One region of the Kribbella sp. NPDC002412 genome, then DNA from elsewhere that is predicted to be linked to it. Evidence: predicted binding sites of a transcription regulator. Region 1 holds the regulator's gene; each other region holds the start of a gene.
What was found. The regulator HrcA, encoded in region 1, represses chaperone genes, less so after heat shock. The targets are predictions, from matches to a motif close to TTGGCACTCGNNNNNNNCGAGTGCCAA.

Region 1 (10,545 bases):
GGCCGGCTCGCCGGCACACTCCCACGGCTGTCGACGGCAACCGTCACCCCCGCCTTGGAGGCAGCCGTCACCGCACCTTCAGCCCAGGCCCCGCGCCCGTCGGTCAACCGGATGCGTTCCCCCGGCGCGATCCGCCGTACCACCGCAGCATGCCGGCCCTCCGGACCGTCGAGCGCGAGCTCGTCACCAGCCAGTTCCGCGCAGAAGAAGACTGCGACGCCCATCTCCTAGTGGGCGCCGAAGGCGTCGCGCAGGCGGCCGAAGACACTCTTGTGGGTGGCTTGGACCTGGCCCTGGGGGCGCTCCTCGCCGCGGATCCCGGCCAACTGCCGGAGCAGGTCGGCCTGCGAGTCGTCGAGCTTGGTCGGGGTCTCGACCACGATCTGGACGATCAGGTCACCACGGCCGGCGTGCCGCAGCCGCGGGACACCACGGGCCGTCAGCGTCATCGCCGTACCGGACTGGGTGCCGGGGCGGATCTCCAGCGGGGTCGTCTCGCCCTCCAGCGTCGGCAGGTCGATCGTCGTCCCGAGCGCGGCCGCCGTCATCGGCAGCGTGACCGTGCAGTGCAGGTCGTCGCCGTTGCGGGTGAAGATGTCGTGCGGCTCGACCTCGATCTCGACGTACAGGTCGCCGGCCGGGCCGCCGCCGGGACCGACCTCGCCCTGGCCGGACAGCTGCACCCGGGTGCCGGTGTCGACGCCGCCGGGGATCTTCACGGTGACGGTCCGGCGGGACCGGACCCGGCCGTCGCCGGAGCACTCGACACACGGGTTCGGGATGATCGTGCCGAAGCCGCGGCAGTTCGGGCACGGCCGCATCGTCCGCACCTCGCCGAGGAACGACCGCTGGGTGTGGGTCACCTCGCCGCGGCCGTGGCAGATGTCGCAGGTGACCGGCTCGGAGCCGGCCGCCGCGCCGGAGCCCGAACAGGTCGGGCACAGCACCGCGGTGTCCACCTTCAGCTCCCGGGTGGTGCCGAACGCGGCCTCGCCGAGGTCGATCCGCAGCGGGATCAGCGCGTCCTGGCCGCGCCGGGTCCGCGGCCGCGGCCCGCGGGTCGCCCCGCCGGTCTGGCCGAAGAAGGCGTCCATGATGTCGGTGAAGGTGAAGGCCTGGCCGAAGCCGCCCGGCCCGCCACCCGCGCCGGCGGCCGCGAACGGGTCACCGCCGAGATCGTGCATCTGCCGCTTCTGCGGGTCGCTCAGCACCTGGAAGGCGCGGCCGATCTCCTGGAACTTGTGGTGCGCGTCCTCGGAGTCGTTCACGTCCGGGTGGTACTGGCGGGCCAGCTTGCGGTACGCCTTCTTGATCTCGTCCGGTGTCGCGTCGCGGCTGACACCCAGGACGGCGTAGTAATCGGTGCTCATACTCCAGACCAGGGGTTGTATTCGTTAGGAGTCGGCCAGGATCTGGCTGACGTAGCGCGCGACGGCCCGGACAGCGCCCATCGTGCTCGGATAGTCCATATGGGTCGGGCCGACGATGCCGAGCGTGGCCAGCGCCTCCGACTTGGACCCGTACGTGGTCGCGACCACCGAGGTGGTGGCCAGTTCCTCGAACGGGTTCTCGTGCCCGATGCGGACCGTCAGGGTCTGCGGGTTGGTCGCCTCACCGAGCAGCTTGAGCAGAATGACGTGCTCCTCCAGCGCCTCCAGCACCGGCTTCACGTTGCGCTCGAAGTCGTCGCCGTACCGGGTCAGGTTGGCGGCGCCGCCGACCGCGATCCGCTGCTCGACGACCTCGTCGGTGAACGCCTCCAGCAGCGTGGTGACGATCGACGCGACCAGCGAGCGGTCGGCCGGGGCGAACAGCTCGGGTACGGCGGCCAGCGACGTGGTCGCCTCCGTCAGCCGCTGCCCGGCGAGGACCGTGTTGAGCCGCGACCGCAGGTCCGCGATCAGCTGCTCGTCGACGTCGTTCGGGTGCTCGACGATCCGTTGCTCGACCCGGCCGGTGCTGGTGATCAGCACCAGCAGCAGCCGGCGCGGGCTCATCGTGACGACCTCGATGTGCCGGACGCTCGACCGGTTCAGCGACGGGTACTGCACGATCGCGACCTGGCGGGTGATCTGGGCGAGCAGCCGCACGGTCCGGCGGACGACGTCGTCCAGGTCGATCGCTCCGGCCAGGAAGGAGGTGATCGCCTTCTTCTCGGCCGGGGACAGCGTCTTGACCGTGCTCAGCTTGTCCACGAACAGCCGGTATCCCGCGTCGGTCGGGATCCGGCCGGCGCTGGTGTGCGGCTGGGTGATGTACCCCTCCTCCTCCAGCGCGGCCATGTCGTTACGCACGGTGGCCGGCGACACTCCGAGGTTGTGCCGGTCCACCAGCGTCTTCGAGCCGACCGGCTCGTGGGTCGCCACGTAGTCCTCGACGATGGCGCGGAGAACATCCAGCTTGCGTTCGTCCAGCACGCGCACCACCCTCTCTCAGCGTCGACCCTTGGCACTCAGCTCATTCGAGTGCCAGTCTACCGAGCCGTAGTAGCCGCCAGTGCCAGCTTGCGGCGTGGGGCGGGTCTCACGCGACTTCGGGCGATGCCCCCAACGGTACGGCGGCCGGGCGGGCGACCGTACTCGCGACATCGACAGGCTGGTCCTGCGCGGCCGCCTCGAGCACCGACTCGAGGACGTCGAGCACGTGGTAGGCCAGCGCGCCGTCGGCCCGGTGCGGCTCACCGTTGCGGATCGCCCGGGCCATGTCCGCGACCCCGACCCCACGGCCGGCTCCGGCGTACCCACCGGCGACGGGGAGCTCGATCCAGTCACGGTTCGTGGCGGTGGCGATCTCGACCTTGCCGTCGAAGCCGTTCGGGTCCGGCACCGACAGGCTGCCCTCGGTCCCGTGCACCTCGATCCGCGGCGACCGCGCGGCCCACACGTCGAACGACATCAGCAGCGTGGTCAGCGCACCCGACTCGTGCTCGAGTACGCCGGTCACGTGCGTCGGCACCTGGACCGGGAAGGTCGTGCCGGCGCGCGGACCGGTGTGGATCTTCCGCTCCTGCTGCGACTGGCCGGCGCGTGCGACCACCCGCCGTACCGGACCGAGCAGGGTGACCAGGCTGGTCACGTAGTACGGGCCCATGTCGAGCACCGGGCCGCCGCCGGGCTGGTAGTAGAACTCCGGCGCCGGGTGCCACAGCTCGTGGCCGGGCGTGACGAAGGACGCGGTCGCAGCGGTCGGCACACCGATGTCGCCGCGGTCGATCGCGGCACGGGCGGTTTGGGTGCCGGTGCCGAGCACGGTGTCGGGTGCGCAGCCGACGCGCAGGTTGTTGGCGGCGGCGTACTTCAGCAGCGGCTCGGCCTCGGCGCGGTCGACGGCCAGCGGCTTCTCGCCGTACACGTGCTTGCCGGCTTCCATCGCGGCCTGGTGCACCGCCGCGTGCGCGGCCGGGATGGTCAGGTTGAGCACGATGTCGACGTCGTCCGCGGCGTACAGGTCGCCGGACGACAGGGCGCGGATGCCCGGGTTCTTGTCGGCGATCGCCTGGGCGCGGCTGACGTCGAGGTCGGCCACCGCGACCACCTCGACGCCGGGCAGCTTGTCCAGGTGGTCCAGGTACGTGCCGGAGATGACCCCGGTGCCGACGATGCCGACGCGCGTCACTTGCTCGCCCACAGCAGCCCCCGCTCGATGATGGTCCGGACCTCGGGCACCTCGAGGTCGTCCAGCTTGTGGCCGACGGTGCAGACGAACACCTTGCCCGCACCCCAGGTCCTGGTCCAGACGGCCGGCATCACGGCGCCCTCGATCCACGGGTAGTCCGGGTGCGAGCGGAACGTGGTGGTGGCCAGCACGGTGTTCGTCGGGTCGTAGTGCACGTAGTACTGCTCGGTGTGCACGTCGAAGTGCGTGATGCCCTCGACGATCGGGTGCTCGGCGACGATGTCGACCCGGTAGTCGGTGAACCCGTGCGGGTGCGAGATGAACTGGCCGCCGGTGATGAAGCTGTAGTCGGCGTTGTTCCGGAACGAGTCGCAGATCCCGCCGTGCCAGCCGGCGAACCCGGTGCCCTTGCGGATCGCCGCGTCCAGGCCCTTGAAGTGCTCGGGCTCGATCTGGCTCATCGTGACGCACTGCAGGACCAGGTCGGTGCCGTCCAGGTCGAGGTAGCTCTCGGTCGTGTCGGAGACGGTCACCTCGTACCCGTTCTCACGCAGGTGGGGAATGAACAGGTCGGTCGCCTCGACCGGGGAGTGTCCTTCCCACCCGCCCCGGACCACCAGTGCACGTCGTGTCGTCACGCCGTCCGCCCTTCGAAAGTTTCGGTTCCAGGCTCGGAAAGATTGCGGAATCGCCACCGCGACACTAAGCGCCACCCGACCGGCCTTCAAGTGCGATTCCGTCCCGTGGATAGGGCTTCCCCGCGTCTAGGGTCGGTGTATGGGATGGAAGTTCTGGAAGCGCGACCGCGAGCCGCCGGCGAACACCTCCCCCGGGACGCGGCCGCAGGACCGTGTGCCGCCGGGCGCGTTCGAGCTGACCGTCGAGGATGTGTTCTCGATCACCGGCCGCGGGACGATCGTCACCGGCCGGGTGATCGCCGGCACGGTCGCGGTCGGCGACCAGGTGCTGCTCAGCCGCGCGGGTTCGCCGCTGCTGCAGACCGAGGTGACCGGTCTGGAGATGTTCCGCAAGACGGTGCAGGTCGCGAACGCCGGCGACAACGTCGGCCTGCTGCTCCGCGGCGTCGAGCGGGAGCAGGTGGTCAGGGGCGATGTGCTGAGCAAGTAACCTCGGCCTCATGAGTACGTGGACCGAGGTCGGGGATCGTTGCTGGGTCCGCCGGTACGACGAGTGGGACCTCAACGTCGGCCTGGTCGTCGGCGCGGACGGCGCCCTGGTGGTCGACACCCGCGCGACCGCCGAGCAGGCGTCCGAGCTGCTCGGCCACATCCGCGAGCTCACCGACGCGCCGGTCCGCTGGGTGGTGAACACCCACGCCCACTTCGACCACGTGGTCGGCAACAGCGTCTTCACCGACGCCACCGTCTACCTGCACGAGAACGCGGCCGCCGAGGAGAACCTCGCCGGTACGACGTTCGCCGTCGCGAAGGTGATCGACCTCGGCGACCGCCGGGTCGAGCTGCTGCACCTCGGCAACGCGCACACGTCCGGCGACACGGTGGTCGTCGTACCGGATGCCGACGTGTACTTCGTCGGCGACCTGGTCGAGGAGTCGGCGCCGCCGTCGTACGGCACGGACTCCTTCCCGCTCGAGTGGCCGGACACGATCGACCGGGTGATCGGCATGCTGTCCGGCACCGCGAAGGTCGTCCCGGGACATGGGGCCGTGGTCGACGCCGAGTTCGTCCGCGACCAGGCCGGTGACCTCGGCACGGTCGCCAACACCATCTCCGGCCTGCACCACGCCGGCACGTCGCTGGACGACGCGCTCACGCACACCGACGACTGGCCGTGGCCGCTCGAGCACCTGCAGGACGCGATCAAGCGCGGCTACGAGGCACTGGGCACTCCGCGCAGGCCAACACTCCCCTTGCTCGGCCCCAGCTGACCTGCCTCACAACGCAACCTCGTAGTTGTCCGTTGACAGCACGTCACCTGAGGGCGCAACTTGTTGCGAAGCAACGACCTCGATGCGGATCGGGTGGTGGGGTTCATGGCTACGGTTGAGCAGACGGTGCACCCCGACGGACGGGTCGAGCTGACCGATCCGGAGGCGGTGGCCAACAGCCCGTACGGGAACGCTGAGCTCGCGCCGACCCGGTTGCCCGAGCGGCACTGGACGACGTACAACTACGCGGCGCTGTGGATGGGGATGGCGCACAACATCCCCAGCTACCTGCTCGCGGCCGGCCTGGTCGCGCTCGGGATGAACTGGCTGCAGGCGTTCATCACCATCACCCTCGGGAACCTGATCGTCCTCATCCCGCTGCTGCTGAACAGCCACGCGGGCACCAAGTACGGCATCCCGTTCCCGGTCTTCGCGCGCGCCTTCTACGGCGTCCGCGGCGCCAACTTCCCGGCGTTGCTGCGGGCCTTCATCGCCTGCGGCTGGTTCGGCATCCAGACCTGGATCGGCGGCCAGGCGATCTACGTGATCGTCGGCGAGCTGGCCGGCGACAGCTGGACCAACGCGTCCGCGGCCGGCGGGCACCCGTGGACGCTGTGGCTGAGCTTCGCGTTCTTCTGGGTGATCCAGATGGTCCTGATCTGGCGCGGCATCGAAGGCCTGCGCCGGTTCGAGAACTGGGCCGCGCCGCTGGTCACGGTCGCGTTCCTGGCGCTGATGATCGCGATCCTGGTCAAGGCCGGCGGCCTCGGCCCGATCCTGGACCAGCCGTCGAAACTCGGCTGGGACGCCGACTTCTGGAAGATCTTCGCGCCGTCGCTGATGGGCATGATCGCGTTCTGGGCCACGCTGAGCCTGAACATGCCGGACTTCACCCGGTTCGGCAAAGGCCAGCGCCAGCAGGTCTGGGGCCAGATCATCGGCCTGCCGACGACGATGTCGTTCATCGCGCTGGTCTCGATCATCACCACGTCCGGCACCGTGCTGCTGTACGGCGAGGCGATCTGGGACCCGGTCGAGCTGACCCGCCGGTTCGAGAACCCGGTGGTGGTCACGATCGGCCTGGTGATGGCGATCCTGGCGACGATGTCGTGCAACGTGGCCGCCAACGTGGTCAGCCCGTCGTACGACTTCGCGAACGCCGTGCCGCGGTGGCTGAACTTCCGGACCGCGGGCCTGCTCACCGGCGTGATCGGGATCGTGATCCAGCCGTGGCGGCTGATCTCCGACCCGTCGATCTACATCTTCGTCTGGCTGTCCTTCTACGGCGGGCTGCTCGCGTCGGTGGCCGGCGTGCTGATCGCGGGCTACTGGCTGCTCGACCGCACCAACCTGTACCTCGCCGACCTCTACCAGGCCGGCGCCCGGTACTGGTACTCCGCGGGCTGGAACTGGCGGGCAGTGGTCGCGACCGTGTTCGGCTCCCTGCTCGCGGTCGGCGGCGCGTACTCGAACCCGGGCGCCGGCCCGTTCCCGGAGGAGGGCCTGATCCCGTTCCTCAAGCCGCTCTACGACTACTCGTGGGCGGTCGGCCTGGTGGCCGGCTTCCTCGCCTACGTCCTGCTGACCAGGCTGTCGCCGCCGGTCCGCGAGCCGAACGCGAGCCACGCCGCTCCCATCTTCTAGGCCGGCCACGACATACGGTTGTCCGGTGGCTGATCGGTATGGGAACGACGTACTGGCTGGGGACTGGCGCAAGCCCAAGAACGGGCGGACCGTCGAGGTGGAGCTCGAGAAGGGGATGGTCGTCGAGGAGCCGAGCTCGGGGTTCGTCGGGGCGGTCGTGCGCTGGGAGCACGGCGTGGTCGACCTCGAGGACCGGTTCGGCAAGATCAGGACCTACCCGCTCGGGCCCGGGTTCTGGCTGGACGGCAAGCCGGTCAGCCTGAAGGCGCCGAAGAAGGCCGGACCGGCCAAGAAGACGCGGACGGCGTCCGGCTCGGTGGCGGTCGACAACGTCCGGGCGAAAGTGGCGCGAGCGAGCCGGATCTACGTCGAGGGCCGGCACGACGCCGAGCTGGTCGAGAAGGTCTGGGGTGACGACCTGCGTATCGAGGGCGTCGTGGTCGAGTACCTCGAAGGGGTCGACGACCTGCCCGGGATCGTCAACCGGTTCCAGCCCGGTCCCGGCCGCAGGCTCGGCGTCCTGGTCGACCACCTGGTCGAGGGCTCCAAGGAGTCCAAGATCGCCGCCCAGGTGACGAACAAGCACGTCCTGGTCGTCGGGCACCCGTTCATCGACATCTGGGAGGCGGTCAAGCCGTCCTCGGTGGGGATCAAGGCCTGGCCGAAGATCCCGCACGGGCAGGACTGGAAGAAGGGTGTGCTGCAGGCGTTCGGCTGGCCCGCGACCGACCAGGCCGACGTGGCCGCGGCCTGGAAGCACATCCTGTCCAAGGTGACCAGCTACGCCGATCTCGACCCGGCCCTGCTCGGCCGGGTCGAAGAGCTCATCGACTTCGTGACTCTGGACTGATCTTCGGGATCTTCTGGGCGATCCACCCCTGGATCCGGTCGCGGACCCGTCCGACGTACCAGGTCACCACGCCGAGCGTCAGACCCGCGGCCAGGACGAGCCCGGCGAGCAGTGCCGCGATGATGCGTACGGCGGCTACGTCCACGACGCCCGCGACGACCAGTAGCGCGATGCTCAGCCCGATGGCTGCCAGCGGCAACCACCGTTGGAAGAGCAGCGGCTGCTTGGCCGGCGTCAGCTTGGGGTTCCGGATCAGCCGCTCCCACAGCGTGGTCCGGGCCGGCTCGGTGAACCACCGTGCGGCCCGCAGCAGCCACGACTTCGGCTGGTGCTTGCGGTCGGCCATGGCTTTGACCCAGTTGCTCGGCTGATCGCCGAGCGCCACGGAGACCTGGACCATCCGGTCGGCCAGGCCCTTCGTCGTCGCCCGCCCCTCGGCGGACTGGTTCAGCTCGTCGCGCATGGTGGTGAGCGCGGACAGCACGGACGCGTCGCGGAAGTCGTCGGCCAGCCGCTGCACCCGCTCGGCGACCTTCTCGACCTTCCAGTCCTCGGCCAGCAGCACCTGCTGCTGGGTCTCGCGGATCCAGTCCGGATCGGCGCCGAGCAGGGCGCCGAGGTGCGCGACGCAGTGCAGCCGGCCCATCAGCCAGTCCCACCGCCGCCAGTCCGCCGCGCCGAAGGCGCCGAAGTGCCCGACCTGGGTGCCGTACAGGATCCGGTCCTTAAGCAGGTTCGCCACCGACCCTTCCTGCAGGTCGTCCAGCAGGGTCAGCGGGATGTCCGGTCCGAGCCGGACGAACTGGAACGGCGCACTGCGCTGCTGCGGCGTCCTGGCCGACGTACACCGCGACACGATCTCCACCTCGAGCGCGGTCTCGACCAGATCCCAGCCGACGGCCACGATCAGGTCCGCGAACGCCTCCCCGAGCGCCCGCTGCACCTGCAGGTCCTCGAACATGTCGCTCAGCGCGACCGCGACCGTCTCGGCGCCACCGGGCAGCTTCAGCTCCAGCTCGGCGTTCGCCAACTGTCCGGACAACGCGTCCCGCACCGCCTGCGTCTTCAGCAGGCAGTCGCTCGTCGCCTGCAGCCGGTGCTCCAGCTCTTCGCGCTGCGGCACGCCGGCGCTGTCCAGCTTCGTCCGCAACGAGCGTAGCACCAGCCGTACGACGCGCTCCGCCGCACCGGTCCCCCACAGCCAGCTCGGTTTGCCCTCCGCATCGGTGCGCAGCGGCTTGGTCGAACCGTCCGGATCCGGGACCCAGGGGTGCTCGGTCGCCAGGATCTCGTCGATGTCCTGCTCCGACAGGGAGGTCGCGGCGTCCAGCACAGTGGTCTGGTCCTGACTGGCGATGGTCACCGCCTCCCACACCTCACCGGCCGCCCGGCCTCGCGAGTACGTCGGCTGCAGGGCCTTCGCCGCCTCCCGCAGCCGGTCCCGCTCGGCTGGTTGCTCCATGCAACGGTCGAACAGCCGCTGGGTGTCCGACCAGGACGCGTCCGCCTCCAGCAGCAGCCGCTCGAGCTGCTCGACGTCGGACCGGAAGTCCACCTCGCGCGGGAACTGCACGGCGGACAACGCCGCCTTCCGCCAGCTCGGCGCGTCGGTGCCGACCAGCTCGGTCGCCGCATGGCCGACGCCTGCGGACGGTACGACGTACAGCACGTAGCGGCTCGCGCGGCCGGCGACCGGGCGGCGGGCGACGACGTCGAGGACCGGCCCGAACGGCGCGTTGTCGAGAACGCCGCCGTCGACCAGCCAGGCGCCGGACTCGGCGGTCTTGGGCTGGAGCCGCGGCGGTGAGCCGGCCAGCTTGGGCGTCTCCTGGACCGGCCCGAACGCGGCCGGGAACGACGCGGAGGCCCGGGCGGCGAGCGCGAGTAGCTTCGTGTTGGCCAGCTCGTTCTTGTCCGCGACCGAGAACGTCCGGGTCCGGCCGTCGTACGTCGCGGCCTTCTCACTGGTGAACCGGAAGAGGTACCGGTGGTCCGGGACGACGAAGCACTGCCCGGCCGCGTCGGTCGCCTCGAACTGCTGAACGCCGAGACCGGAGGCGGTGACGAACAGCGTGACCGCTCCCTCGGCGGTCGAGTCGCCGGCCTCCGCGACGCCCTTGATCAGCTCGTCGAGCTCGTCCAGGAAGTAGTCGCCGTCCAGCACCGAGCTCGGCTTGTCGACCGACGGGACCAGCTTCCCGACCTCGAGCGACCCCAGCCCGACCCACTTCTGCCGCAGCCAGGGCCCGTGCTCGCCATCGGGGTCGAGCGTCGACCCGTTCGAGATCGCTGTCGCCAGCAACGACCCGTTCAGCCCGCCGGCGCTCGTCCCGGCGATCACGTCGACCACGACCCGCCGCCGTTCCTCGCCCCGGTGGCACAGCTCCCGCCACCGCTCCGCAAGCACCTCGTCGTACTGCTGCGGCGCCGGTGAACCCTCCGGGCCGGACGCACGCCGGATCAGGTCCAGCTCGTGCGTCACCCCACCCATCCACACCGCCAGGCTGACCCCGCCGTTCAGCACCAG
Region 2 (10,545 bases), on a different contig from region 1:
GGATCGGCGCGGTCGACGTCGACAAGGGCCTGGACCAGCTGAAGAAGGCCGTGGCCAAGGCCGGGCTGAGCAAGCTGCAGGCCGAGATGGCCAAGCAGGCCGACGCGTACCTCAAGGGTCAGTAGGACCGGGTCGATGGCCGCGCGATCGAAGCTGGCGGTCGTCGCCCGGGAGGCCGGCGTCTCGGTGTCCACGGTGTCGAAGGTGCTGCGCGCCTACCCGGACGTCGCGCCGGCCACCCGGGCCCGGGTCCGGGACGTCCTGCGGCAGCGTGGGTACTCCGGAGACGTGAGTGCGGCCGGTCATCGGCCGGCCGCACTGGTCGACGTGGTCGTGGCCAGTCCGGCGCCCGCCGGTGCGGTGCTGAACTCCTTCGACTTGGCGGCACGCCGTACCGGTCTGTCGGTCGTGGTGACGACGGTGGTTCCTGATCGGCCGGTGCCGCGGCACTGGCTCGACCAGGTGTCGGCGCGGGGGACTCGTGGGGTGGTCGGGGTGCTGGTGGACTTCACTCAGGCGCAGCTCGGGTACCTGGCGATGCACGACGTACCGCTGGTGCTGATCGCTCCGCCGGGTCGGTCGCCGCGGCACGTGACTACATTTGCTCTGAGCAACGACCTCGGGGAGACGGCGCGTCGGGTGCTGGCCGAGTTAGTCCCTTCTGGAGACTGAGTCGCGAACGACCACGTGGGTCTTCAGGGTGACCTGGAGGCCCGGCCAGTCCTCGCGCTGGTGGTCCTCGTCGGCGGCGACCTTGGCGGCGATCCGGCCGAGCTCCTCGTACGGGACATGGACCGACGTCATCCTCGGACGGAGATCCTGGGCCAGCTCGATGTCGTCGTACCCGACGATCGACATGTCGTCGGGCACGCGCAGGCCGGCCTCGGTGACCGCGGCGTAGACGCCGGCGGCCATCACGTCGGTCGCCGCGAACACGGCCGTGAAGTCGCGGCTCCCGGTCAGCCGCTTCTTGGTGAGATGGTAGCCGGCGGCGCGGGTGAAGACGCCGTGCTCGACCAGCCCGGGATCGAACTCCACGCCGAAGGTTTTCAGGGCACGGCGGTAGCCGTCGAGGCGGCCCATGCTCGTGGTGTGCCGTTCCTCGCCGCCCAGGAACAGGATGCGCTGATGTCCTTGCGCGAGCACGTGGCTGGTGATCGCGTAGGCGCCCTCCTCGTTGTCATAGCCGATGACTGCGGCAGGGACTCCTTTGGCGAGAGGCGGGCGGCCGCAGAGCACGAGCAGCGAGCCCGCGGAACGGAGCGAGTAGGCGAGCTCGGTCATCTGCTCGTCGTAGTCGTCGGCGTCCGCGACTCCACCGATCAGCACGACCGCGCCGGCGCGTTGCTCCCGCATCAGGCGGACGATCGCGAGCTCGCGGTCGCGATCGCCCTGGGTGGTGCCGATCAGGCACAGCCAGCCGAGTCGGGCGGCCTCCTGCTCGACACCATGCGCAGCCTCGGCGAACGACGGTCCGCGGACGTCGGCCAGTACGAAAGCGATCGTCTTGGTCTGGACGCCGGCCAGCGCTCGCGCGTGGGTGTTGGCGACGTAGTTGAGCTCGCGAATCGAGCGCAGGACGCGCTGGCGGGCCGAGCGGGAGACCGGGTAGTTGCCGGCCAGGACGCGGGAGACGGTCGCGGGTGAGACGCCGGCGTGGGTCGCGACATCGCCGAGCGTCGCTGCGGCCTTCCGGCGCGACGATCCGCCGTCGTCGGCTGTCCGCGGGGTGCGTGCCATCGAGGTCCCCTCCTGAATCGGCGGGCCGAGTCTACGTTCTACTGATGCGGCGCCGGACCGGTCGAGTCGCGGATGACGAGATGCGTGCCGAGGACAACGTGCTGGTCCAGCGCGTATTGGTCGCGGTGCAGGGCGAGCCGGATCGCGGTCCGGCCGAGCTCCTCATGGGGGAGGTGGACCGTGCTGAGGCCCGGCGTCAGGTCGGCTGCCAGCGGGATGTCGTCGTACCCGATCACCGAGATGTCCTCGGGGACGCGGCGGCCCGCCTCACGCAGCGCGAGCAGGACGCCGCTGGCGACGACGTCGGTGATCGCGAAGACCGCGGTGAACGGGATGCCTTGGTCGATGAGTGCCTTGGTGTGCTGGTATCCGGACTCGCGGTCGTACTCACCGGGCAGGACGCGCTCCGGTGCGACCTCGAGCCCGTGCGCCTTGTGTGCCCGGGTGTAGCCGTCGAAGCGCGCCTTCGTGGTGGTGTGCTCGGGTACGCCGGCGCCGATGATGGCGATCTGGCGATGGCCGAGTGAGATCAGGTAGCTCGTGGCTGCGAACGCGCCGCCCTCGTTGTCGTACTCCACCACGGTCGACGGCACGTCCCCGCCGATCGGTGGGCGGCCGCACAGCACCAGCCTCGAGCCGGCCCGGTCGAGGGCCTTCGCGAGCTGCGCCATCCGCTCGAGGTTGGACGCCGTACGGACCCCACCACCGACCAGTACGACGGCCTCGGCCTGCTGCTCGCGCATCAGCTCGATCAGCTCGAGCTCGCGGTCCGGATCACCGTTGTGGGTGCAGACCAGGCAGAGTCGTCCCTCGGCCGTCGTCTGCTGCTCGACGCCCTGGCCGATGTAGGCGAACAACGGGCCGACCAGGTCGCGGATGATGAACGCGACCGTGCGCGGACCGCCGCCGACGAGGGCGCGGGCCTGTGCGTTCGCGACGTAGTCGAGCTGCTGGACCGCACGCATCACTCGGCCGCGGGTGGTGGCGGCGACCGGGTAGTTGCCGGCGAGCACCCGGGAGACGGTCGTGGCGGAGACGCCGGCGATCGCCGCAACGTCCTTCACCGTGGGGCGATCCCCTGACGACAGTCTGGCCACCGGCTCCGCCCTTCAGAAAGCGCTCACCGAAATTGTGCCACGACGGACTGCGCAAGGCTGCATCACGAGCTGCCGGGGATCAGCTCACATCTCATTGTTTGTTGGCGGATTGCTGCTCCGATGTGGTCTGGCGCAAAGCCGCGAGCCTGTGGAAAACGTTGACCTGTGGGGAGCGGGTGAGCGATGTGGCGAGCTCAGGGGCTGAGGTTGGGTTGCCACCCGCTCCCGACGCGGTCAGGGGCGGCGGGCGAGGTGGTCGCGGATCTCGGTGAGGAGTTGCTGGTCGGTGGTCATCGGGTCGGGCTCGGGCTCGATGCCGCGGGCGCGGCGCTCGGCGAGCTTGTTCAGCGGCAGCACGATCACGAAGTAGATAGCGGCCGCGACGAACAGGAAGTTGAGCACCGCCTGCAGGATCGCGCCGATCGAGAATTCCGCGTTGTTGATGGTGAACGTCATTGCGTGGCTGAGGTCCGGCTTGCCGAAGATCGCCGCGACGAGCGGGTTGATCAGGTTGTTCACGGTCGCGGTGATGACCTGGCCGAACGCGGCGCCGATGACGACGGCGACCGCGAGGTCGACGACGTTGCCGCGCATGATGAATTCCTTGAAGCCCTTGAGCATGTGGGTATGCCTCCACGGAGCGGGTGATGTTCCCGGTCAACGTAGGGCCCACCGCCCAGCCCATGCGACGGAGCACGCCGGAAGGCAACGGATCGTGGCCAGTTGTGTCCGATAAGTGATCGTCAGCCGGTGTCCGGCGTCAGGGCGACGGTGAGTTTGGACTTCGTGCCGGCTTGGGCGAGGCGAGTGGCGGTGTCTGGGGTGGTCGCGACCACGATCAGCGCGCCGGTCGTCGTCGTACGCGGGGTTGGGAGGGCGACCACGCGGACGGCGCGGGCGAGGAGGTTTGCGGAGTCGGCCTGGGTGCTGGTGGCGGCGTACAGGTTGATGTGATCGCCGACGCGGAGCAGGGCACTGATGTCGGCGTCGTCGATCCGGAACGGGTAGGCGAGCTCGCCCTTGGGGACGGCGACCGGGGCCAGGAAGCGGGCGTCGGTGAGTGGCTCGCCGGCTCTGACCGGGCTGGTGAGCACGCGGGCAGTCAGGTCGGCGCCGGGTTCGAGGGCGCCGTCGGGCACGGCCGCGGGTGGGAGGTCGACGGTGCGGAGATCCGAGCCGGTGGGCACGGCTCCGCCCGCGAGGTCGCGCGCCGCGGCCAGCACGGCGACGGTCGGCGGGGGTGGAGGGGAGAGGGCGGTGAGGCCGAAGTACACAGCTGCCGCGGCGGCCACACCGGCCAGCAGCCGGCGGTGCCACCTGACGGCATGGAACAGTTCACGAAGTGCGAAGGGGTTTCTCATGCCAGAGAAGGTACGAGTTTTCCCTCACCCCACTTGGTGGTTATCCACAGGGGCACCGGCCAGAGGTCAGGCGGCGCTGGTGCTGGTGCTCGAGGACGACGACGAGGTGCTGGACGACGACTTCGAGGAGTCCGTCGACGACGAGCTGCTCGTCGACGAGGAGTCGGACTTCGCGGACGAGGCCGAGTCGGACTTCGCCGAGACCGTGCTCTTGCCGGAGTTGCGGCTGTCGGTGCGGTAGAAGCCGGAGCCCTTGAAGACGACGCCGACGGCGTTGAAGACCTTGCGCAGGGTGCCCTGGCAGGCGGGGCAGACGGTCAGCGCGTCGTCCGTGAAGCTCTGCCGCACCTCGAGCGCCTCACCACAGTCGGTGCACTGGTACTGGTACGTCGGCACGGTTCGTTCCCTTCAGGCCGTTGGCACTCCTACTACTCGACTGCTAATAATGCTCCAGCACCCCGAACTATTCCAAGTCGGGCGCGTGTTACCTCAACTCTGCGTGGATGTCCACCGGACGCAGAGCAACGCAAAGTTGTGCGGCACCCCATTTGGGGCGGGCGGCGGGATTCTCTACGGTTGGTCCGTGCGTCGCCTGCTACGAGTCGTCATCATGAGCGGAATCGCCCTCGCCACCGTCCTGTTGGTGATCGCCGGTACCGTCGTCTTCGTCGTCCGCCATTCGTTCCCCACGTACGACGGATCGATCGAGCTGACCGGCCTCGAGGGCGACGTGGAGGTGGTCCGGGACGCCAACGGCATTCCACAGATCTACGCCGACACCCCGAGTGACCTGTTCGCCGCGCAGGGTTACGTGGCCGCGCAGGACCGGTTCTTCGAGATGGACTTCCGCCGGCACGTCACCGCCGGCCGGTTGTCCGAGCTGTTCGGGAAGGACGCGCTGGAGACCGACAAGTTCGTCCGCACCCTCGGCTGGCGCCGGGTCGCGGAGAAGGAGCTCGGCCTGCTCACCCCGTCCACCCGGCAGTACCTGGACGACTACGCCCGCGGCGTGAACGCGTACCTGGACACCCACAGCGGCTCGGGCCTCAGCCTCGAGTACGCCGTCCTGTCGCTCAAAGGCACCGACTACCGGCCGGAGCCGTGGACCGCGGCCGACTCGCTGGCCTGGCTGAAGGCGATGGCGTGGGACCTCGGCGGCAACATGGACGAGGAGATCACCCGGACGAAGCTGCTCGCCTCGTTCCCCTCGCGCAACATCGAGAGCCTCTACCCGCCGTATCCGTACGACCGGAACGAGCCGATCATGGCCTCCGGCTCGGTCCGGGACGGCAAGTTCAGCACCGCGCCGATCGCCTCCGAGGCGCGCCGCGGGATGCTGACCAAGGACCTGCTGCAGTCGCTGGACTCGGTCGACAAGGTCGCGAAGGGCCTCCCGCAGCTGCTCGGCCGCGGTGACGGCATCGGCTCGAACTCGTGGGTCGTGTCCGGCGACCACACCACCACCGGCAAGCCGCTGCTCGCCAACGACCCGCACCTCGGCGCGACCATGCCGGGCATCTGGACCCAGGTCGGCCTGCATTGCAACAACGTCGGCAAGGCCTGCCCGTACGACGTCTCCGGCTTCAGCTTCTCCGGGTTGCCCGGGGTGGTGATCGGCCACAACAACGCGATCTCCTGGGGTTTCACCAACCTGGACCCGGACGTCACGGACCTCTACCTCGAGCGGATCGACGGCAACAACGTCCTCTACAACAACAAGTGGCGGGCGATGGCGACCCGCGAGGAGACGTTCAAGGTCGCCGGCCAGGACGAGCCGGTGAAGATCACCGTCCGCGAGACCAGGCACGGTCCGCTCATCTCCGACGTCGGCGACGACCAGCGCGAGACCGGTGAGCTGGCCGCGAAACAGGGCAAGTACGCCACGCCGTACGGCGTCGCCATCCAGTGGACCGCGCTGAACCCGGGCCGCACCGCGGACGCGCTGTTCGCGATCAACCGCGCGCAGAACTGGACCCAGTTCCGGGCCGCCGCGCAGCTGTTCCAGGTGCCCTCGCAGAACCTCGTGTACGCCGACACCGAAGGCCACATCGGCTACCAGGCGCCCGGCCTGATCCCGATCCGCAAGACCGGCCGCGGCGACTGGCCGGTGCCGGGCTGGGACCCCAAGTACCACTGGACCGGGTACATCCCGTTCGACGCGTTACCCAACGAGTTCGATCCCGCGGACGGGATCATCGTGACCGCGAACCAGGCAGTGGTGCCGCGGACGTACACCTACTACCTGACCAACGACTGGGACTACGGGTACCGCTCGCAGCAGATCCTGGACCGGATCAAGACCGCCGGGAAGCTGGACGCGAACGCGATGGCGTCGATCCAGCTGGACACCAAGAACCGGGCCGCCGAGATGCTGGTGCCGTACCTGCTGCAGATCGGCATCGACGACGAGTTCGAGCGCCAGGGCCAGGACACGCTGCGGAACTGGGACTTCACCCAGCCGGCCGACTCCGCGGCGGCGGCGTACTTCAACGTGGTCTGGCGCAACCTGCTCGCGCTGACCTTCCACGACCAGCTCCCCGAAGCCACCTGGCCGGACGGCGGGTCGCGCTGGTTCGAGGTGATCCGGACGCTGCTCGCGCAGCCGAACAGCGGCTGGTGGGACGACCTGCGGACCGGGCAGCACGAGAGCCGGGACGACATCCTGCGTGAGGCGATGATCGACGCGCGGCAGGAGATCACCCAGAAGATGGCGCGCGACCCGGCCAACTGGAAGTGGGGTCAGCTGCACAAGCTCACGCTGACCAACCAGACGCTCGGCAAGTCCGGCATCGGTGTGGTGGACAAGCTGTTCAACCGCGGTCCGTACGAGCTCGGCGGCGGCTCCTCGATCGTCAACGCGACCGCGTGGGACGCGTCGAAGGGGTACGGCGTGACCGCGACGCCGTCGATGCGGATGGTCGTGGACCTGTCCGACTTCGACAAGTCCCGGTGGATCAACCTGACCGGTGTGTCCGGGCATGCGTTCTCGTCGAACTACACCGACCAGACGGACCTGTGGGTGCGCGGTGAGACGCTGCCGTGGGCCTACACCAAGGGCGCGGTCGAGGCGGCCCGCGAGCACACCGTCACCTTCACCAAGCCGGAGCCGTAGCAGTCACCAGGCCGGGGAGTTGGCCTCCGCGAACAGCTCCTCCGGCCAGGTCCACAGCGCCCGCTGGGTCAGCAGGATCGAGATTGTCTGGTCGGCCGGCGTGGTCGACCAGAGCGTGCCCAGTCCACCGGCCCAGCCGTAGCGATCGGCGCTGACCGAGAGCCCGTAGCCCCACCCGGTGTCCGGGCCGAGGAAGTCGGCGGCCGCCGTACGCTGGCCGGCCGTCAGGTGGTCCGTCGTCATCTCCGCGACCGCGGCCGACGACAGGATGCCGTCGCCGCCCGTCAGTAGCATCCGGGCGAACGCGTGGAAGTCGTCCGCCGTCGAGATCAACCCACCACTCGCGTCGGGGAACGACGGCGGCTGCAGCCACTGGCTGTCCGCCGCGGGGTCGAGCAGGTCATCACCGACGTACGCCGTGGTCAGCCGCGCGGGGTCGGAGGCGGTGAACCCGGTGTCCCGCATCACGAGCGGCTCGAACAACCGCTCCCGCAGGAAGCCCTCCAGCGGCTGCTCTGTGGCACGTGCGATGAGTACGCCGAGCAGGTGTGAGCTGGTCGAGTACATCCAGCGCCGACCGGGCTGGTACTGCAGCGGCAGTGTCGCGAACCGTCGCATCCACTCGTCCGGATCGAGCGGAGTCCGTGGCACCGGCGGGCCGAACGTCCGCAGCTCCAGCTCTTCCTCCCGCTGCCGGATCCCTGCGTGGTCCGTCTCGCCCAGCCCCGCCCGGAAGGTCAACAGGTCCCGAAGCGTGATCGGCCGCTCCAAGGGGACAACGTCGTCGACCGGCCCGTCCGGACTGCGCAGCACGCGGGTCCCGGACAGCTCAGGCAGCAGGGTGTCGACCGGTGCGTCCATGGACAGCCGGAGCTCGTCGACGAGGATCATCGCGGCCGCGGCGATGATCGGCTTGGTGAACGAGGCGACCCGGAACAGGCTGTCCCGTTGCATCGGCGGACCGTCGAAGGCCATGGCGCCCAGTACCTCGACGCGCGTCTCACCGGCCCGGCTCACCAGCGAGACCAGTCCGGGGAGGTCGCCGTTGTCGACGTACTCGCTCAGCATCAGCCCAGTCCACCAGCGAACGGGGTGTCCCGCCACTGCCCGACGAACATCCGGATCCCGTCCGCAAGCGACGGCAGCAGCGGGACCATCGACGTGCACGCGATGAGCTGCAGCACCCGTGCCGTGTCCATGACCTGCTGGACCCGTTCGTCCAGCAACGGGCGCTCCAGCGCAGCCGCAGCCTCGTTGTAGACCTTCCCGAGGTCCGGACCGAACCCGGCCAGGTCCCACTCGATCGGGCCGAGCGTGGTGTCCTCGAAGTCCGACCACAGCACGCCGTCCGCGGTGGGGATCACGTTGTACGACGGCGCGTCGCCGTGGATCGTCTGGATCGTCGCCGACGGGAAGACCTCCTCGAAGGCGCTCCGACTGGTCAGGAGCGGCCCCAGCACTTCCCACTCGGCCCGCGCCCGGTCCAGGTCCTCCTGCTCGAGCAGACCCGGCACAGCCTCAAGCGCAGCGAGCGCCGGCGGCACGGCGAGCAGCGGCGTCATCCACGGCAGTTCCTGCGGGTAGTCCGCGAGTACGGCGTGCAGCTCGGCGGCCCGCGCGGTCCCGGTGACATAGTCGGGCTCCACGGACTTGTCCTGCTCCACGAACTGCCAGAACGTCATCGAGAAGCCGTCCTGCGGCACCGGTGCCAGCGGTACGAGCGGGCTCGGCGCAACGACCGGCTTGCCCTGCGCTACCAGCCACGCCGCCACGTCTAGCTCACGCTGCATCCGCCGTACAGCGACCTCCGGCTGCATCAGCGGTTCCGGCAGGGCCATTGGGACCCGCGCGACCACCGGTGCCGGCTTGAGGTGGACGACCACGGAGAACGCGTCGTACAGGACGGTCGGGTCCTCGACGGTCAGGCCCAGGCCCCGTGCGGCCGTTGTGGCAGCTTGTACGGCGTTCTCAGTCATCCTTTCGATCTTCTCAGCGCAATCAACCGATTTGGCGTCAGCGCTGCGTGCACCGGGTGGTCGTGGGTGTCGGCCGGAAGCTCTTCGACGACCTCTGCGTCGTACACCGCGGCCCAGATCGGCGTACCAGGGCTGACGCGGGCAAGTGCACGGTCGTACGACCCGCCGCCGCGGCCCAGGCGGACACCGTCGCGGGCGACCGCGACCGCTGGGCAGATGACCAGGTCGGCCGTGGCGATGGCGTCCGGGCCCAGGTCGACGGGCGGCTCGGACAGGCCGAGTCGGCCGGGGACGAGGTCGGCGGCGCCTGGTGCGACCCCCCAGCCGAGGTCGTTGTCGGCGTACAGGATCGGCAGCAGCACCTCACGGTCAGTAGCCAGCAGCCAGTCGATCAGCGCCCCGGTCTGCGGCTCCGGACCCATCGACACGTACAGCGCGATCCGCCGCGCCGCCTGCACCTCAGGCTGCGCTCGAGCGATCTCCAGCAGGTCACCGGTGTGCGGCCGAGCCCGGCGAGCGCTGAGCAGGTGCTGACGTGCTGCGGCCTTGGACGGGAACACTCCCTGATCGTAAGCACGTGACGCGGATAACACGGTGATTACCCGGCGTCCCCTAGGGTTGGGACATGAGTGAGGCAGGTCTACGACAAGCGCAGGACAAGATGCGCGCGGCCGGCGCTGCCGAGGTCGCGATCCGGGTCTTCACGCACTACTACCGGCTGCTCGAGTCGGGTCAGCAGGGCAAGATCCGCGAGGACGACATCGAGCCGGTGGGGGACCTGCCGCAGCTGGACCACCTCGACGCCGACCCGGCGGCGATGCGGGCCGCGCTGGCCGAGACCGCGGTGATCAAGCTCAACGGCGGCCTCGGCACGTCGATGGGCGTGACCGGGCCGAAGTCGGCGCTGCCGGTCAAGGACGGGCTGAGCTTCCTCGACATCATCGCCCGCCAGATCCTCAGCACCCGCGCGGAGTACGACGTGCCGCTGCCGCTGGTGCTGATGAACTCCTTCCGGACCAAGGAGGAGTCGCTGCAGATCCTGAGCGAGTACGACGGCCTGGCGGTCGACGGCCTCCCGCTCGACTTCCTGCAGAACATGGAGCCCAAGCTGCTCGCGGACGACCTGACGCCGGCCGAATGGCCGCCGGACCCGGAGCTGGCCTGGTGCCCGCCCGGCCACGGCGACCTGTTCACCGCGTTGGTTGCCTCCGGCACCCTGGACGCGCTGCGCGAGCGCGGCTTCCGGCACGCGTTCGTCT
Region 3 (10,545 bases), on a different contig from region 1:
AACTGGTTGGCGAACTCGGTGGCGGTGCGCAGCGGCAGCACCAGGAACGTCGCGTAGCCGTAGAAGGCGACGAGCGAGCCTGCGCTCAGCGTGCCGCGCAAGGCGAAGTGTGCGCCGATGCCGACCACGAGGACGACGAACACACCAGGCAGCAGCACCTGCGCGGCGTCCAGCACGGACTGGATCCTGGCGACCCGCACACCGGCCTGCCGGACCTGCTGCGACTCACCGCGGTACCGCCGGGAGAACGACTCCTCGCCGCCGATGCCACGCAGCACGCGCAGACCGGCCACGATGTCCGAGCCGAGCGAGTTCAGCTCGCCGACCGCTTCGCGTTGCGCGGACTGCCGCCGGTGCAGCGGCCGCAGCATCGGGCCGAGGCAGAACAGCATCACCGGCACGCCGATCAGCACCACCAGGCCGAGCGTGGTCGAGGTGGAGAGCAGGATCGCGGCGACCACCACGAACGCCACGATCGCGCCGCTGAACCGGGCCGAGATCTCCATCAGGTTGCCGATGTAGGCGAGGTCGCCGGCGCCGATGCTGACCACCTCGCCGGTGGCCAGGTTCTTCGGCAGGGTCGCGCCGAGGTCGGCCGACTTCCGGGTCACCACCTGGACCGTGCGGTAGGCGGCCATCAGCCAGTTCGTCACCGCGAACCGGTGCCGCATGATGCCGGCCAGCGCCTGCACCACGCCGACCGCGAACAGCACCGCGGTCCACTGCAGCAGCCGGTCGCCGTCGCGCGCGGCGATGCCCTCGTCGATCGCCTTGCCGAGGATCGCCGGAATGAACGCCTGCGCACCCATCCACAGGATGCCGAACGCCATCCCGCCGGCGAGCGTGCGCGACTGACCGCGCGCGACCCAGAGCAGGTAACGGGTCGGCGAGCGGTGGTCGGGAACGCCGGGATCGGCGAGGGGCAGCTGTCTCATGGCCCCCTCAGGCTAGGTGTGGCCACCGACGTTCCGCATGCGAATTACTCGCACCTGGGGACCGTCACGGTGCGTGCCGCCACGGTCTCCCCGCGCATCAAAAGACCTTCACCTTGCGTTGGGCAACGAGTTCCCGGGCCGCCATGTCGGCCGCCTGTCCTGGATCCATGCTGGTGATCGCGCATCGGGGAGCGAGTGGCTACCGCCCGGAACACACGCCGGCGGCTTACCGCCTGGCTGCGGCCCAGGGAGCCGACTACCTGGAACCGGACCTGGTCGCCACCCTCGACGGCGTCCTGGTCTGCCGGCACGAGAACGAGATCTCCGGTACGACGGACGTCGCCGACCACCCGGTGTTCGCGGACCGCAAGGTCACCAAGATCGTCGACGGCACCGCGGTGACCGGCTGGTTCGTCGAGGACTTCACGTACGAGGAGCTGCGGCAGCTCCGGGCGCGGGAGCGGATGCCCGCGCTGCGGGCCGGCAACACGGCGTACGACGGGCTGGAGACGATCCCCACCTTCGACGAGGTGGTGGCACTGGCCCGGCAGGAGTCACTCCGGCTCGGGCGGCCGATCGGCGTACTGCCGGAGATCAAGTACCCGGCGTACTTCCGGCGGCTCGGACTGCCGCTGGAGGAGTTGCTGACCGAGCGGATCCTGACGCTGGGCCTGCGCAACGACGAGATCATGGTGCAGTCGTTCGAGCCGACCAGCCTGCGCCGGCTGTCGGTGATGACGCGGGTGCCGCTGGTTCAGCTGGTGGACGCGGAGAGCGCCCCGAACGACTTCCTGCGGACCGGCGACGGCCGCACCTTCGCGGACCTGATCGAACCCGCCGGCCTGCGCGAGGTCTCGACGTACGCACAGGTCTTGGCGCCGCACAAGGACCTGGTCATCCCGCGCCGCGCCGACGGCTCCCTGGGCGAGCCGACCCGCCTCGCCGACCAGGCCCACCGCCTCGGCCTCGCAGTCCAGCTCTGGACCTTCCGGGCCGAACGCCGCTTCCTCCCCACCGGCACAGACTTCCGCACCGAGCTCACAACCTTCACCCGCCTAGGCATCCAAGGCATCTTCACCGACCACCCAGACCTGGCAGTAGCAGCGGTTCGTCGATCCGCTCTGAAGGTCTAAAGCGCACTGCGAAATGCGGCCAGGACCGTCTGACCAGCAGGTGCCAGCTCCGCGTCGACGTTCCTGCTCTCGTCGAGCCCGAGCACGACTCTCGCGCTGGTGGCGGGCCTGGCCCGGATCAGTCTGGTCCGCAGGTACGTCGGCGGATGCATGGCATCGGTCCGAGTCTCACGGCTCCGGCTGGCCCTGACCCGCCGCTCGATCTCGCGCCTCGGCACCTCGTTCACCGCGCGCCGGACGGCCTCCAACGGCTCGATCTCGCTGCCGAACCGCAGTGCTCGCTCCATCGCCCGGAAGGCGGTGTCGCTCAGCAGCAACCGTTCCAGCGCGTGTGCGGTCGCCTCCGAGCCCGCGATCTCACCTGCCCTCCGGTCAGCCAGGTACTCGGCCCGCTGGCTGCCGCGGAAGTACGCCCGGTCCAGCAACCAGCCGTACCCACGCACCAACCCGCCGACCGTGGCGTTCACCAGGCGCGTGATGAATCCGACGTACGTCGCATCCGCGTTGATCTGGTAGCTCAGGTCCTGGCGGTACCTGTCGAGCGGCTGCTCGGAGAAGGTCAGCCGCAGCTCGTGCAGGATCGACTCCGCCGCACCGATCACCCAGCCGTGGTGGGCGTCGCCGTTCCGGCCGTGTCCCAGCTCGTGCGCCAGGACCGCGACGCGCTCCTGTGGGCTCAGGCTGGTCCACAGCGGCAGGCCGATGCCGATCACCGGGCGGAAGCGCCAGCCGATTCGGCCGAACCACAGGTTGGCTTCCGCGTCCACGACCACGGCCGCGATCTTCTGGGCGCCGAGAGCGTCGGCGATGCGGTCCAGGACGCCGTACAGGCTCGGGGCTTGGTCGCGGAGGACGAGTTGGGCGTCAGGAGGCAGCTTGTCGGCGCGAGGGCGGAAGAGGTGCGCGACGGCGAACGCGAGCAGGGCCAGGGGAACGCTGAGCCACAGTGGCCGGTAGAAGAGCAGGAGTGCGATTCCGCCTGCGAGTGCCAGAAGCGGCAGTACGAGGACGAGCGCCGAGAGCAGATAGGCGGCGACGCGGGCCGCGTCCAAGCCGGGGCGGTGGATGCTGCCGGTCTCCAGCTCGCGGTAGAGGGCGTCGGCGAGCCTGTGCTCGAGCCGAAGCCGCCAGGCAGGCGTGGGGTCTGTTTGCGGAGACGGGTCGATGTTCCAGTCACACTGGTCGCACCAGGTGACGTAGTGCTGTTCGACCCTGATCTGGTGCCCACAGTCGGGGCAGTTCGTCACGTCCTCGGTGCTCTGCACGCGAGAAGTGTGCCAGGGCGGGCAGCAGGGCGACGGTCGCTCGCGACTGGGTCACCCTGCTGCTGCGTCGGTCATGCCGCCGGGGGCTTGTTGTTGGTGGGGTTGGTGTCGTCGTAGATGCGGGAGGCGATGTCGGCCTCGGGGGTCGGCTGCGGCTGGTTCACGGACTGCTGGACGTTCTGCCAGACGGCCTTGCCGTCGGACTCGGGGATCACGACCCAGGCGATCACGTAGCCGATCAGGGCGGTGCCGCCGGTCAGCAGGGTCAGGCCGACGATGCCGAGGCGGACCAGGGTCACGTCGATGTTCAGGTACTCCGCGATGCCGCCGGAGACACCCGTGAGCATCCGCTGGTCGCGGGAACGCCGGAGAACCTTGCCGGACAGGTTGGAGAACGGTGCGTTGGAGTTCGTCATGGCTCAACTCTCCCGCCTGAGGGGCCCCCACCACATCCGGATCGGTACCGACCCACCCCTGACCCGACCCCGGGCCCGAACCTCCAGACCCCCGTACGACTTTCGGGCCGGAGCAGGGGCGGAACTGTCGGTGGGGGTGGTTACGGTCGGGGGATGGATGGTGGTGTGCTGGTGAAGGTCGTGCTGGGGTTGCCGGGGGTGGAGGAGCATGAGGGGTGGGCGGGGCAGCCGGTGTTCAAGGTGCGGAACAAGAGCTTCGCGTACATGTCGGAGGACGAGACCAGGCTGCTGCTCAAGTCGCTGCGCGAGGAGCAGGAGGCCCTGGTGGCCGAGAACCCGGAGGTCTTCGCGCCGTCCTGGGCCTCCGGCCGGTTCGCCTGGCTCGACGTCGACATCGAAGCGGCCGACGACGACGAGCTCCGCGAGCTGGTCACCGAGGCGTGGCGCCTGACCGCGCCGAAGTACCTGATCACCCAGCTGGACGCAGCACAGTCGTCAGGTCCCTGAACCACACGCGCGGCCGCAACCCGCTGACGGACTGGCCGAGGACGTTCCAGGTGGGTGTGCCCTCCACGCCGTACTTCTTCGCCTCCCGTTCGGACCGGTCCAGAGCGGCGTACGCCGTTCCGTCGGCCAACGCGGCCCGCAGCCGCGCGGGGTCGCCACCCGCCGCCTCGGCCAGGATCGCGAGCAGGTCGACCGACTCGATGTCCTGCCCCTGAGCGAAGTACGCGGCGAACACCGACTCGGCGAACCGCCGGGCCACCCTCGGCCGGGTGTTCTTCAGCCACTCGAACGCGGCCAGCGCGCGACGCGTGTTCGGCATCCGGCTCGACCAGCGCAGCGGCAGACCGGCCGCTTCGGCCTCCCGGGCCAGGAACTCGTACGTCGGTCCGACCCGCGGCCCGGCCGGCTTCCCACCGGGCGGGATCTCGGGATGGATCCGGATCGCGTGCTCGACCACCTCGATCCCGCGTTCGCGCAGGATCCGGTTCCGGTCCTGGGCGATGTAGCAGTACGGACAGACGAAGTCGAACCAGTGCTCGACGACCATCAAGAAACTCCTCGAATGTTCAACTACCTGCCTCGGTACAACGCGCCCGAGGGCTGGTTCAGTCCCGCGCCGCCTGGCGGTACGCGGACGGGGTGGTGCCGACCTCGCGGCGGAAGGTCTCGCGGAACGTGCTCGCGGTACCGAAGCCGGCCGCGGACGCGATCCGCTCGATCGTCCAGTCCGAGGTCTCCAGCAGCCGCCGTGCGCTGAGCAGCCGCTGCTCCACGACCCAGCGCATCGGCGGTACGCCGGTCTCGTTCTCGAAGTGCCGGATGAAGGTCCGCCGCGGCATCGTGGCGTGTGCGGCCATCCGCTGCACGGTCAGCGGCTCGCCGAGGTGCTCCAGCGCCCAGGCGCGGGTGGCGGACAGGTCCGACCGCGGTGGCGTGCGCAGGTCGACGTACTGCTGCTGGTCCCCGCCGCGGACCGGTGCCGCGACGATCCCCTTGCCCGCCTCGTACGCCGCGGTCTCGCCGAGGTCGGTGCGGATGACGTGCAGGCAGGCGTCGATCGTGGCGCCGCCGCCGGCCGACGTGAGGATCTTGCCGTCTTCCACGAACAGCTTGTTCTCCAGCACGTTGATCCGCGGATGCAGTCGCCGCAGCGGTGCGACGTACTGCCAGTGCGTGGTCGCGTCGCGGCCGTCGAGCAGACCTGCGTCGGCCACGGCGAACGCGCCGGTGCAGACCGCGACGATGCGTGCCGAGCTGCCCGCGAGCAGGTCCAGGTACGGCGTCGGCAGCGGCTCCTCCGGATCGTCGTACCCGGGTACGACGATGATGTCGGCGTCCGCCGCCGCCGCGACGACCTGGTAGCCGGGACAGCCACCGAACAGGTACGACGGGATGCTGAAGTCGATCGGGATCACGCGCGGCAGGTCCAGCACCGCCACCGTCAGCTTGGTCGCCACCCGCTCACCGCCTTCCTCTCGACATCCCGGCACGAACCCTGCGGGATCTGGCACGGCTGCCGCTGTTCGACCCACCGTGCGCTCACTAGGTTGATTGAATCTTAATCTTGTGAACCAAAAGGGGTGCCGAGTGACCGAGAACTTCGGAGTGCCGTGGGAGACCGCCTACGGGTACGTGCAGGCCATCAAGTCCGGCGACACCATCTATCTGTCCGGCCAGCTGTCCCACAAAGGCGCCGAACTGGTCGCGCCGGCGCCGGTCGACGAGTCGGGGGTGGCGACCGACTTCTCCAGCATCGGCGACCAGCTCCGGCAAACCTACGCCAACGCGCAGGAGCTGCTGGGACGGTACGGCGCCTCGCTCGACAACGTGGTCGAGGAGGTGGTCTACGTGCTCGACATGGACGCAGCCTTCGAAGTGGTCGGCCAGATCCGCAAGGAGGCCTACGGCCGCGAAGATCCCCAGGTCGCCAGCACCATCGTCGGCATCACCCGCCTGGCATTCCCCGAGCAGCTGGTCGAAATCAAGTTCGTCGCGAAGGTCTAGAACGTCTTGCGGACCAGGACCCAGCGTGGGTTGGTTCGGCTGATCTCGGTGAAGCCGGCGGTCAGGTAGACCGTGAGCGGGCCGCGGTAGAGGTCGGCTGAGGAGGTGCGGTCTACCTCCTCGACGTCGACCGCGCACGCTTCGACGGCGGAAGCGCCGTACGACTGGGCGAAGTCGGTGGCGCCGAGGGCGAGCTCGCCGGCGATGCCCTGCCGGCGGTGGCCGACGGGTACGACGAAGCAGGTGATCACCCAGGCGTCCGGCTGGTCGGTGCGCCAGTTGGGGGAGGCGACCACCCGTGGGTACGCCGTTCGCGGGGCGACCGCGCACCAGCCGACCGGCGCGCCGTCGTCGTACGCCAGGACTCCAGGTGGGACCTCGCCGTGGCAGACCTGCTTGCGGAGGTCGCTCCGGTTGCTCTGCTGCGTGGCCGCGTTCCATTGCTTTCCGCGCAGGCGGAAGTACTGACAGAAGCAGCGCGCCGGGTCGCCGCGCTCACCCATCACGGCGGCGACGTCCTGCCACGAGTCCGGGCCGGCCGCTCGCACCTCCACCATGGGGCCTACCGTAGCGGGGGCCGGCTTGCACTCGCTTGGGGCGAGTGCTAATACTTGGTTAGCACTCCATGGGTGAGAGTGATAAATCTCGTGCCCGCGGAGTGTGACAGAAGACGGCCTCGATGAGGTGCCGGAGCGTGGCGGGACGTGACCGCCGCGGTGTGGCGCCGTCCGTCGCGGGCATCTCGGCCGGCTGAACACAAAGACTCGACGCGGGAGGACTCGCGGAGAATGCCCAAGCTGATTTCTTTCAATGAAGAGGCGCGCCGCGGCCTCGAGCGGGGGATGAACACCCTCGCCGATGCGGTCAAGGTGACGCTCGGCCCGAAGGGCCGCAACGTCGTCCTGGAGAAGAAGTGGGGCGCCCCCACGATCACCAACGACGGTGTCTCCATCGCCAAGGAGATCGAGCTCGAGGACCCGTACGAGAAGATCGGGGCCGAGCTCGTCAAGGAAGTTGCGAAGAAGACCGACGACGTCGCGGGTGACGGCACCACCACCGCCACCGTGCTGGCCCAGGCTCTCGTCCGCGAGGGTCTGCGCAACGTTGCGGCCGGCGCCAACCCGATGAGCCTGAAGAAGGGCATCGAGAAGGCGACCGAGGCGGTCAGCGAGCAGCTGCTGGCGCTGGCCAAGCCGGTCGAGACCCGGGAGCAGATCGCTGCGACCGCGTCCATCTCGGCCGCCGACAACCAGGTCGGCCAGATCATCGCCGAGGCGATGGACAAGGTCGGCAAGGAAGGCGTCATCACCGTCGAGGAGAGCAACACCTTCGGCCTCGAGCTCGAGCTCACCGAGGGTATGCGCTTCGACAAGGGCTACATCTCGCCGTACTTCGTCACCGACACCGAGCGGATGGAAGCGGTCCTCGACGACCCGTACATCCTGATCGTGAACAGCAAGATCTCCAGCATCAAGGACCTGGTCCCGGTGCTGGAGAAGGTGATGCAGACCGGCAAGCCGCTGGCCATCATCGCCGAGGACATCGAGGGCGAGGCGCTGGCCACCCTGGTTGTCAACAAGATCAAGGGCACCTTCAAGGCCGTCGCCGTCAAGGCGCCGGGCTTCGGTGACCGCCGCAAGGCCATGCTGGTCGACATCGCCGTCCTCACCGGCGGCGAGGTGATCTCCGAGGAGGTCGGCCTCAAGCTCGACTCCGTCGACCTGGAGCTGCTCGGCCAGGCCCGCAAGATCGTCGTCACCAAGGACGAGACGACCATCGTCGAGGGCGAGGGCGACGCGGACCAGATCGCCGGCCGGGTGAACCAGATCCGCGCCGAGATCGAGAAGTCGGACTCCGACTACGACCGCGAGAAGCTGCAGGAGCGGCTGGCCAAGCTGGCCGGTGGCGTTGCGGTGATCAAGGTCGGCGCGGCCACCGAGGTCGAGCTGAAGGAGCGCAAGCACCGCATCGAGGACGCCGTTCGCAACGCGAAGGCGGCCGTCGAGGAGGGCATCGTCGCCGGTGGTGGCGTGGCGCTGCTGCAGGCGTCGGTGATCGCGTTCGAGAAGCTCGAGCTCGACGGTGACGAGGCCACCGGTGCCGCCATCGTGCGGTCCGCGGTCGAGGCGCCGCTGAAGCAGATCGCCGTGAACGCCGGCCTCGAGGGCGGCGTCGTGGTGGAGAAGGTTCGCAACCTCGAGCCGGGTCACGGTCTGAACGCCGCGACCGGTGAGTACGTCGACCTGATCGCCACCGGCATCATCGACCCGGCCAAGGTGACCCGGTCGGCGCTGCAGAACGCGGCGTCCATCGCGGCGCTGTTCCTCACCACCGAGGCCGTCATCGCCGACAAGCCGGAGAAGGCCGCGGCCGCTCCGGGTGGCGCGCCTGACATGGGCGGCATGGACTTCTGATCCACTGAAGTCCAGCAACACCACAGCACCACAAACGGTCCCGGGCCTCGCCCGGGACCGTTTGCTGTTGACGGGAGGAGGCCCCGCAGCGCTCCGAGCAGTCAGTTGCGCAAGCCGCTGTCGAGTCGGTGCGTGAGGAGGCCGACCCGGCTGCGGGAGGGTTCACGGGCCGGCCAGTGACGTACGACGTCCCGGACGGCTGCCGACGCGTGGTCGATGGCCCAGTCGATCTGGCTGTCGCCGGGCTCGTCGGTAGCCAGCTGGTAGGCCTGTGCCATGGCGACCGCCGGCCCGAGCACATGGTTCAACTGGTGCGGGGACTCGAGGTCGTGGATGTACGGCGCCCCGGCGGCACCGACCGCAGCGCGCGCCGCGTACTTGGCGGCCGGGTCGTCGACCTCGCCTGCGGCCTTCTGCGCTGCCCAAGCGGCTGAGCGCTGGCGCTTCGACCGCTCCCCGCCGTTCGCGTAGTCGCGGGCGGCTTCGATCGCCTCGCGAGGCCGGGTGTCGCCGGGAGCCGCTGCCTCGAAGAGCGGCAACGCCCGCTCGGCACAGTCGACGGCGAACTGGGTGATGGCACGACGGTCTTCGTCGGTCAGCTTCATACGTGTCAACCGTATCGTTGAACCTGTCGGTTGAGACTTCACATTCCGGCGATCAGGCGCTTGGCGAGGGTGGCCGAGAAGGTGCCGGCCGGGATGCCCTTGCCGATCCCGCAGTCACCGTCGGAGTCGCCGGGGACCTTGAGCCAGAGCAGCAGGTCCGCGCCGCCGCCGACCTGGGACGGCGCGCCGAGCTTGCGACCAGCCGGGTTGCACCACTCGCCGTTCGAGCCGTTGCCGTTCCGGCTGGTATCGACGACGAACTGGGTGCCGCCGCCGAGTGCGTTCTTGATCGCGTTGCCCTTCGTCACCGACTGCTCTGTGGTGTAGTAGTTCGACACGTTCAGCGCGAAGCCGCGGATCTTGCCGACGTCGGCCAGCCGCAGCCGGCGGGCCATCTCACCGGCCTCGATCCAGTTGGCGTTGCCGCCGTCCAGGTAGGCCCAGGTGTTCGGATTCTTGGTCGCGATCTGGTTGACCGCGTACTTCAGCAGGTCGATCCGCACCTGCCGCTGGTTCTCCGCCATGCAGTCGAGCTGCGCCAGCGCGTCCGGCTCGATGACGACCACGGCCGGCCGGTTGCCGATCCCGTCGGCGAACTTGGCGATCCAGTCCCGGTACGCCGCCGGCGACCCGGCGCCACCGCCGGAGTGGCCGCCGCAGTCGCGGCCCGGGATGTTGTACGCGACCAGGATCGGCAGCTTGTCCGCCCGGTCCGCGGCGGTGGTGTACGACGTGACAGCCGCCTTGATGTCACCGCTCCAGCTGCCGAACCAGCGCCCGCCGGCCTTGGTGGCGATCTGGTTCTTGATCTCGGTCTCGTTCGGGTGCTGCTTCATGTAGACGGCCGGGTTGGAGTTCGGGTCGACGTAGAAACCGTTGGTGAGCTGGACCGGGTTGCCGGCGGCCGGCCCGGGAACGAGCTGGCCGCCGAGGGTGAGCATTCCGGCGGTGAGCAGGGCGGCCGTGGACAGGAGAGCCATCGCGGGTAGGTCCTTCCGTGAGGGAGTGACTACTCAACGTGCCCACGACATTACCCTGCGGGATCAGCTGTCTTCGTCGACCGCGCAGAAGGACGAGTAGTGGTCGTCGGTGTAGTAGACGTACTCCGGCGTGGTCTTCGCGCCGCCGCCGACCAGCCGGCGGGCCCCGCGGTCGTCCGAGCCGGGCGTCTTCACGGTGTACTCGTGGTAGTAGCCACTCGCCTCGTCCGGCAGGATGCCCTCCCGGTTCTGGAACACGGTCCCGTCCTGCGGGTACGGGAACGGC

Region 2: ACWCOV_RS36360 (FmdB family zinc ribbon protein) is a predicted target of HrcA. The motif match lies at 4,615-4,641, and genes of this name have one in related genera.
Region 3: groL (chaperonin GroEL) is a predicted target of HrcA. The motif match lies at 6,842-6,868, and genes of this name have one in related genera.

The regions. Positions count from the first base shown of each region.
Region 1 is NZ_JBSFBL010000020.1:91,758-102,302, forward strand. Features, by position in the region: gene ACWCOV_RS18250 (16S rRNA (uracil(1498)-N(3))-methyltransferase) at 1-224, opposite strand, end outside; gene dnaJ (molecular chaperone DnaJ) at 228-1,370, opposite strand; gene hrcA (heat-inducible transcriptional repressor HrcA) at 1,395-2,417, opposite strand; gene ACWCOV_RS18265 (Gfo/Idh/MocA family protein) at 2,524-3,627, opposite strand; gene ACWCOV_RS18270 (ThuA domain-containing protein) at 3,612-4,253, opposite strand; gene ACWCOV_RS18275 (EF-Tu/IF-2/RF-3 family GTPase) at 4,393-4,743, shown strand; gene ACWCOV_RS18280 (MBL fold metallo-hydrolase) at 4,754-5,524, shown strand; gene ACWCOV_RS18285 (NCS1 family nucleobase:cation symporter-1) at 5,630-7,168, shown strand; gene ACWCOV_RS18290 (DUF3097 domain-containing protein) at 7,194-8,018, shown strand; gene ACWCOV_RS18295 (DUF3376 domain-containing protein) at 7,993-10,545, opposite strand, start outside.
Region 2 is NZ_JBSFBL010000069.1:5,502-16,046, reverse strand. Features, by position in the region: gene ACWCOV_RS36390 (ABC transporter substrate-binding protein) at 1-125, shown strand, start outside; gene ACWCOV_RS36385 (LacI family DNA-binding transcriptional regulator) at 136-672, shown strand; gene ACWCOV_RS36380 (LacI family DNA-binding transcriptional regulator) at 652-1,740, opposite strand; gene ACWCOV_RS36375 (LacI family DNA-binding transcriptional regulator) at 1,779-2,804, opposite strand; gene mscL (large conductance mechanosensitive channel protein MscL) at 3,072-3,458, opposite strand; gene cpaB (Flp pilus assembly protein CpaB) at 3,581-4,198, opposite strand; gene ACWCOV_RS36360 (FmdB family zinc ribbon protein) at 4,265-4,594, opposite strand; gene ACWCOV_RS36355 (penicillin acylase family protein) at 4,782-7,310, shown strand; gene ACWCOV_RS36350 (serine hydrolase domain-containing protein) at 7,314-8,378, opposite strand; gene ACWCOV_RS36345 (phosphotransferase) at 8,378-9,286, opposite strand; gene ACWCOV_RS36340 (5-formyltetrahydrofolate cyclo-ligase) at 9,283-9,846, opposite strand; gene ACWCOV_RS36335 (UTP--glucose-1-phosphate uridylyltransferase) at 9,912-10,545, shown strand, end outside.
Region 3 is NZ_JBSFBL010000017.1:37,072-47,616, forward strand. Features, by position in the region: gene ACWCOV_RS16065 (ABC transporter ATP-binding protein) at 1-935, opposite strand, end outside; gene ACWCOV_RS16070 (glycerophosphodiester phosphodiesterase family protein) at 1,103-2,068, shown strand; gene ACWCOV_RS16075 (M48 family metallopeptidase) at 2,065-3,333, opposite strand; gene ACWCOV_RS16080 (PspC domain-containing protein) at 3,405-3,749, opposite strand; gene ACWCOV_RS16085 (MmcQ/YjbR family DNA-binding protein) at 3,903-4,256, shown strand; gene ACWCOV_RS16090 (DsbA family oxidoreductase) at 4,219-4,803, opposite strand; gene ACWCOV_RS16095 (GlxA family transcriptional regulator) at 4,862-5,713, opposite strand; gene ACWCOV_RS16100 (Rid family hydrolase) at 5,844-6,260, shown strand; gene ACWCOV_RS16105 (GNAT family N-acetyltransferase) at 6,257-6,817, opposite strand; gene groL (chaperonin GroEL) at 7,049-8,674, shown strand; gene ACWCOV_RS16115 (putative immunity protein) at 8,776-9,279, opposite strand; gene ACWCOV_RS16120 (glycoside hydrolase family 6 protein) at 9,318-10,259, opposite strand; gene ACWCOV_RS16125 (ribonuclease domain-containing protein) at 10,323-10,545, opposite strand, start outside.